One region of the Streptomyces sp. NPDC086787 genome, then DNA from elsewhere that is predicted to be linked to it. Evidence: riboswitches for the same ligand, from Rfam matches in the RefSeq annotation. Region 1 holds a riboswitch; the other holds the start of a gene.

Region 1 (3,176 bases):
GGAGCCGATCGGCGAGCCCAGCGGCATGACCGCCGCACAGCCGACCTCCTCCAGCTTCCGGGCCAGAACCGGGTCGTCGTTGGTGTACGGCAGCACGGTGAAGCCGTCGTCCACCAGTGTCTCCGCCGCGTCCAGCAGCTCGATCGGATCCGGCAGCAGCGTCCGCTCGTCGGCGATGACCTCCAGCTTGATCAGATCCGTGCCGAGCGCCTCCCTGGCCAGCCGGGCCGTCAGGACGGCCTCGCCGGCGGTGAAACAGCCCGCCGTGTTGGGCAGCACCCGGATGCCGAGCCGCTCCAGCACGGACAGTACGGAACCGTGCACCGTGGGATCGACCCGTCGCATCGCCACCGTGGTCAGCTCCGTGCCGGAGGCGACGAGCGCCCGCTCCAGCACGTCCAGGCTCGGCGCGCCGCCGGTGCCCATGATCAACCGGGACGAGAACGGCGTACCGCCGAGGACGAAGGGATCGTCTGCCATGGGTCAGCCTCCTTGGACGGCGGTGAGGACCTCGACACGGTCTCCCTCGGCGAGGTCCGTGGCGGACCACTGCCCGCGCGGTACGACGGTCTCGTTCACCGCGGCGGCCACTCCGCGCGGCGCCGCGGTCAGCGAACCGACCAGAGTGTCGAGATCCGTGCCGGGCGCGATCTCCCGGCGCTCTCCGTTGACCGAGATGTTCATGCGGACCGCTCCGAGCCGTGTTGTGACGAGCCGTGTTGTGACGAGCCGTGTTGCGAGGGGAATGACGCAGCCGAAGGCGCGGCGAAGCGCTGTGGTGTGAAGGGGCGGGCCTCCTCCGGCAGCTCGCCGGTGACCAGGACGTACGCCATCACATCGCCGGTGACCGGGGTGAGCAGTACACCGTTGCGGTAGTGCCCGGTGGCCAGCAGCAGCCCGTCAAGCCCGGTCGGGCCGAGCAGCGGGGCGTTGTCGGGGGAGCCGGGACGCAGCCCGGCCCGGGTCTCGGTGAGCGGCAGCTCGGTGATCCCCGGCACCAGCTCGTGGGCGTCCCGGAGCAGCTCGTACACCCCGCCCGCGGTCACCGTCGTGTCCCAGCCCAGTTCCTCGCTCGTCGCGCCCACGACCAGCTCGCCGTTCTCCCGGGGCACCAGGTAGACATGGCCGCCGCGCACCACGGCGCGCACGGTACGGCTCAGGAAGGGCGCGTACCGGGCCGGCACCGTCAGCCGTACCACCTGCCCCTTCACCGGCCGCACCGGCGGCAGCACCTCGTCCGGCACGCCCGCGAGCCGCCCGCTCAGGCTCCCGGCGGCGAGCACCACCCGGCCCGCGTCAAGGACTTCGCCCTCGCGGGTGACGACCCCGGCGGCCCGGTCGCGCACGACGGACAGCCGCTCCGCCCAGGTGCGGTGGAACACCACCCCGGCGAGCTCACAGGCGGCCGTCAGCGCGTCCGAGAGCCGACGCGGATCGATCTGGTGGTCGCCGTCCACCCGCAGTCCGCCGCGCACCCCGGGCGCGAGCATCGGCTCCAGGCGCCGGCACTCGCGTCCCGACAGCCACTCGGCCTCCAGACCCGACCGCTGCTGGAGGGCGTGCAGCTCGCGCAGATCGGCACGGTCGTCGGCGTCCAGCGCGACGGCGAGGGTGCCGCTGCGGCGGTAGCCGAGGTCATGGCCGGTCAGCTCGGTCAGCTCGGCCACGAAGTCCGGGTAGCGACGGGCGGACGCCAGGTTCAGCCCGAGCAGCATCTGCTCGCCGTAGTGCAGTTCGGTGACCGCGGCCAGCATCCCCGCCGCGACCCGCGCGGCGCCGCCGCCGGGCTCTGGGTCCACCACGGCGGTGGCGAGGCCGCGCTGCGCGGCACGCCAGGCCGTGACCAGGCCGATGATCCCGCCCCCGACGACGAGGACGTCCGACGTACCTGACGACATGGGCGTTCAGCCCCTCCCTTCGCCGGCATGACCCGGATCAGGTTCGTACGGTCGGAGGCCGCCAGCCTCCCTCTCAGCCCGGTGCGTCCGGGCTCCCGCGAGTTCTGTACGTTGGCCACCCTACCGCTCGAACCAAGGAGTCCCGGCGTCATGGCCCGCTCGCTCGACGGACTGACCCTCGCCCCGGTGGCCGACCAGGCCCCCGGCCAGGTGGGCACCCGCACCCGGTTCACCTACCACGAGAAGGACGGCGTGGTCTGGGCCGAGTACACGGGCGGCGACATCGTGCGCGGGCACCTGGTGGGCACCCGCGAGGGCGACCGGCTGGACTTCCGCTACACGCAGCTCAAGCAGGACGGCAGCACGTCCGGCGGGCACTGCGTGTCCACGGTCGTCGAACTGCCCGACGGACGGGTACGGCTCGAGGAGACCTGGCGGTGGGAGTCCCAGGAAGGCAGCGGCACCAGCATTGTGGAGCAGCTCACCCAGCACGCCCCCTGACTGACAGTTTGTCAATTGTCTATGGTGACCGGGTGAGCGGTGATCGGGTGGGCGAGCAGACGCAGCAACGGGGCACGTCACGGGGACGGCGAGTGGTCGTCGTCGGCGCGGGCATGGCCGGGGTGCAGACCGCCGTCGCCCTGCGGGAGCAGAGTTTCAACGGCACCGTCACGCTGATCGGCGCCGAGCCGCACCAGCCGTACGACCGGCCGCCGCTGTCCAAGGCCGTCCTGCTCGGCAAGTCCGAGGGCTCCGCCTTCGAGGTCGACTTCGAGTCGCTCGGCATCGATCTGCGCCTGGGCAGCGAGGCACTGGGGGTGCGCACCGCCGACCACGAGCTGGACACCGGCTCCGGGCCCGTTCCCTACGACGTCCTGGTCCTCGCGACCGGTGCCGAACCGGTCCGGCTGCCCGGCACGGAGGGCGTCCCCGGGGTGCACCTGCTGCGCACCCTGGACGACGCGGAACGACTGCGGCCGGTGCTCACCCGCCAGCACGACATCGTGGTCGTCGGCGCGGGCTGGATCGGCGCCGAGTTCGCCACCGCGGCCCGTGAGGCCGGCTGCGCGGTGACCGTCGTGGAGGCCGCCGACCATCCGCTCGCCGGAGCGCTGCCGCCCGAGGTGGCCCTGCCGATGACCGCCTGGTACGCCGACAGCGGCGCCACCCTGCGCACCCGCGCGCGCGTGGCGGGCGTCGAGCCGGGCGCGGTGGTCCTCGGCGACGGCACCCGGGTACCCGCGGGCGCCGTCGTGGTCGGCATCGGCGCGCATCCCG
Region 2 (3,176 bases), on a different contig from region 1:
GGCGGTGTTCCGCTCCTCGGCGCCGCCGCTGGTGGCCTTCCTGGACCGCACGGACAAACTGGTCCCGCTCGGTCAGGAGGGAGCGCTCGCCGACTTCGACGCCCATCTCGACGAGGCCCTGGACCGCATCCTGGCCGAGGAACAGAGCGCCGGCTGAACGTCATGGGGATGAGCGCACGGCGCTCGGTGGCGCTGTGTGGACCGGTGCAGTAACGCTTCTCCTGATCCGGCGGCAATGCGCCGCCCGGGCGTCACTTCTTGCGGCGTCGGCCCCGTCCACCGCGCGTCGTGGCCGGCCGGCCGTCCGCGGTCCTGCCCGTCTCCTGTCCTGGTCCCGGCCGGTCTGCCGAGACCACCAGAGCGGCCAGGGCCGTGGTGACCGGTACCGAGGCGACCAGGCCGATCGAACCGACCAGGGTGCGCACGATCTCCTCCGCCACCAGTTCGCTGTTCGCCACGGTCGTCACACTGCTCTGCGCGATCGAGAAGAGCAGCAGCAGAGGCAGCGCCGCCCCGGCGTAGGCGAGGACGAGAGTGTTCACGACCGACGCGATGTGGTCACGGCCGATACGGATGCCCGCCCGGTACAGCCCCCGCCAGCCCATCGACGGGTTGGCCTCGTGCAGTTCCCAGACGGCCGAGGTCTGTGTGACCGTCACGTCGTCCAGGACACCGAGAGAACCGATGATGACGCCGGCCAGCAGGAGTCCGCTCATGTCGATCGACGGATACAGGCCGTGGATCAGGCCGGTGTTGTCGTCCGTGTTGCCGGTCAGTACCGCCCAGTCGATGAACTCCGAACCCAGGAGGCCGATCAGCACGAGCGACACCAGGGTGCCGAGCACCGCGACCGAGGTGCGTGCCGACAGGCCATGGCACATGTAGAGCGCGATCAGCATGATGGCACTCGCCCCGACCACCGCCACGAGCAGGGGATTCGCTCCCTGGAGGATCGCGGGCAGGATGAAGAGGGTCAGCACCAGGAAGCTGACGGCCAGTGCGATCAGCGCCATCACGCCGCGCAGGCGACCCACCGCCACGACGGCGATCGCGAAGATCCCGGCGAGCAGTGCCATCGGGAACTTCCGGTCCACGTCGGTGACCGAGTACTGCAGGTCCTTGGGCGCGGACGGCTCGTACGCGGCCACGACCTTCTCGCCCTGGTGCAGCTGACGTGATTGGTCGGGCTGCACGATCTCGGTGAACGTGCGGCCCTTGTCCTTGCCGGTGTCGATCCGGATCGTCGCCTTCTTGCAGGTGCCGTTCGCCTTCCGGGACGCCGAACCGTTCCCGCCGCTGGAGGTGTCATCGGGCGGGGTCTGTCCCGAGGCGTTCACCGACTCGCAGCTCACCTCGACCACCGCGGTGACGGTGGCCTGCTGGGTCTGCCGGTCGAAGCCGACCCCGGTGCGCTCGTGGGACGGGGCGCCGCCGGGCCAGAGCACCACGAGCCCGACGACGACCGCCGTGGCGAACGGGATCAGGATGGCCGCGATGACCTTCCGCAGGTGCTTGGAGACCGGAGCTGCGGGGCCGTGGCTGTGACCGTGCGAGTGGCCGTGTCCGCCGCCGTGTCGTCCGTCGCCCTCTCCCGAGCCGGTGTGCGGCGGCTCGGGCGGCTCGTACGGGTGGTTCTGCATCGTGGTCACCGGCCGATCATCGCAAGAACGAGAGAGGGGCCCTCTGTTCATCTCGCCCGAATTGACGCTAGCGTAGAAGCACCTTTGCACACGCGGGAGCTCGGAGCACCGGGCTGAGAGGGCGCTGACCTCCGTATTCGCCATGTTTCACGTGGAACACGAGCTGGTTCACACGAATGGCGACAGAGACGGAAGCCGCTGCGTCGACCGCTGAACCTGTTACCGGGTAATGCCGGCGTAGGGAGTAGGTCTCATGACCAAGAAGGACATACGCACGCCTGCCTCAGCGCAGAACGCGAACGGCGCGAACGCGCCGGACGCGGTCGGCGAGGAGACCGGGAAGTCCATCGGCTGGCACAAGGGGTACATCGAGGGCTCACGTCCCGATCTGCGCGTGCCGGTCCGTCAGGTGCATCTCACCAACGGGCAGTCGGTCACGCTGTACGACACCTCAGGCCCGTACACCGACCCGCTAGTGGAGACCGACGTCCGCAGGGGCCTGCCACCGCTGCGGGAGAACTGGATCATCGCCCGCGGCGACACAGAGGAGTACGCGGGCCGTCCCGTCCGTCCCGAGGACGACGGGGTCAGGCACACATCCCCCCGTGGGGGCCTGCGCAACCTCGACGCGGTATTCCCCGGCCGGCCCCGCCAGCCGCGCCGTGGCCGGGACGGCAAGGCGGTCACACAGCTCGCGTATGCGCGCCGGGGCGAGATCACGCCGGAGATGGAGTTCGTGGCCGTCCGGGAGAACGTCTCACCCGAGGTGGTCCGCGAGGAGATCGCGGCGGGCAGGGCTGTACTGCCCGCCAACGTGAACCATCCGGAGATCGAGCCAATGATCATCGGCAAACGGTTCCTGGTGAAGGTCAACGCCAACATCGGCAACTCCGCGGTGACCTCCTCCATCGAGGAGGAGGTCGAGAAGATGACCTGGGCCACCCGCTGGGGCGCCGACACGGTCATGGACCTGTCAACAGGGCGCAACATTCACACCACCCGTGAGTGGGTGCTGCGCAACTCCCCGGTACCCATCGGGACGGTGCCGCTCTACCAGGCGCTGGAGAAGGTGGACGGCAGGGCCGAGGAACTCACCTGGGAGATCTACAAGGACACGGTCATCGAACAGGCCGAGCAGGGCGTGGACTACATGACGGTCCACGCGGGCGTCCGGCTCCCGTACGTCCCGCTGACCGCGAACCGCAAGACCGGCATCGTCTCGCGCGGCGGCTCGATCATGGCGGCCTGGTGTCTCGCGCACCATCAGGAGTCCTTCCTCTACGAGAACTTCGAGGAACTCTGCGAGATCCTCGCCGCCTACGACGTCACGTACTCGCTGGGCGACGGCCTCAGGCCGGGCTCGATCGCGGACGCCAACGACGAGGCGCAGTTCGCGGAATTGCGCACGCTCGGGGAACTCAACCGGATCGCGAAGCGTTTCCATGTACAGACGATGATCGAGGGCCCGGGGCACGTCCCGATGCACAAGATCAAGGAGAACATCGACCTTCAGCAGGAGATCTGCGATGAAGCTCC

What was found. Region 1 has a riboswitch for thiamine pyrophosphate ahead of thiO (glycine oxidase ThiO). Riboswitches for the same ligand answer to the same signal wherever they lie in the genome.
Region 2: it holds a riboswitch for thiamine pyrophosphate, as region 1 does, so the genes downstream of both, thiC (phosphomethylpyrimidine synthase ThiC) here and thiO (glycine oxidase ThiO) in region 1, are expected to answer to the same signal.

The regions. Positions count from the first base shown of each region.
Region 1 covers NZ_JBIVBC010000001.1:968,901-972,076, forward strand. The annotation lists gene ACIPK3_RS04510 (thiazole synthase) at 1-480, opposite strand, end outside; gene thiS (sulfur carrier protein ThiS) at 484-684, opposite strand; gene thiO (glycine oxidase ThiO) at 681-1,898, opposite strand; TPP riboswitch at 1,895-2,007, opposite strand; gene ACIPK3_RS04525 (hypothetical protein) at 2,049-2,399, shown strand; gene ACIPK3_RS04530 (NAD(P)/FAD-dependent oxidoreductase) at 2,447-3,176, shown strand, end outside.
Region 2 covers NZ_JBIVBC010000003.1:75,564-78,739, reverse strand. The annotation lists gene ACIPK3_RS09955 (SsgA family sporulation/cell division regulator) at 1-157, shown strand, start outside; gene ACIPK3_RS09950 (YibE/F family protein) at 252-1,640, opposite strand; TPP riboswitch at 1,723-1,901, shown strand; gene thiC (phosphomethylpyrimidine synthase ThiC) at 1,894-3,176, shown strand, end outside.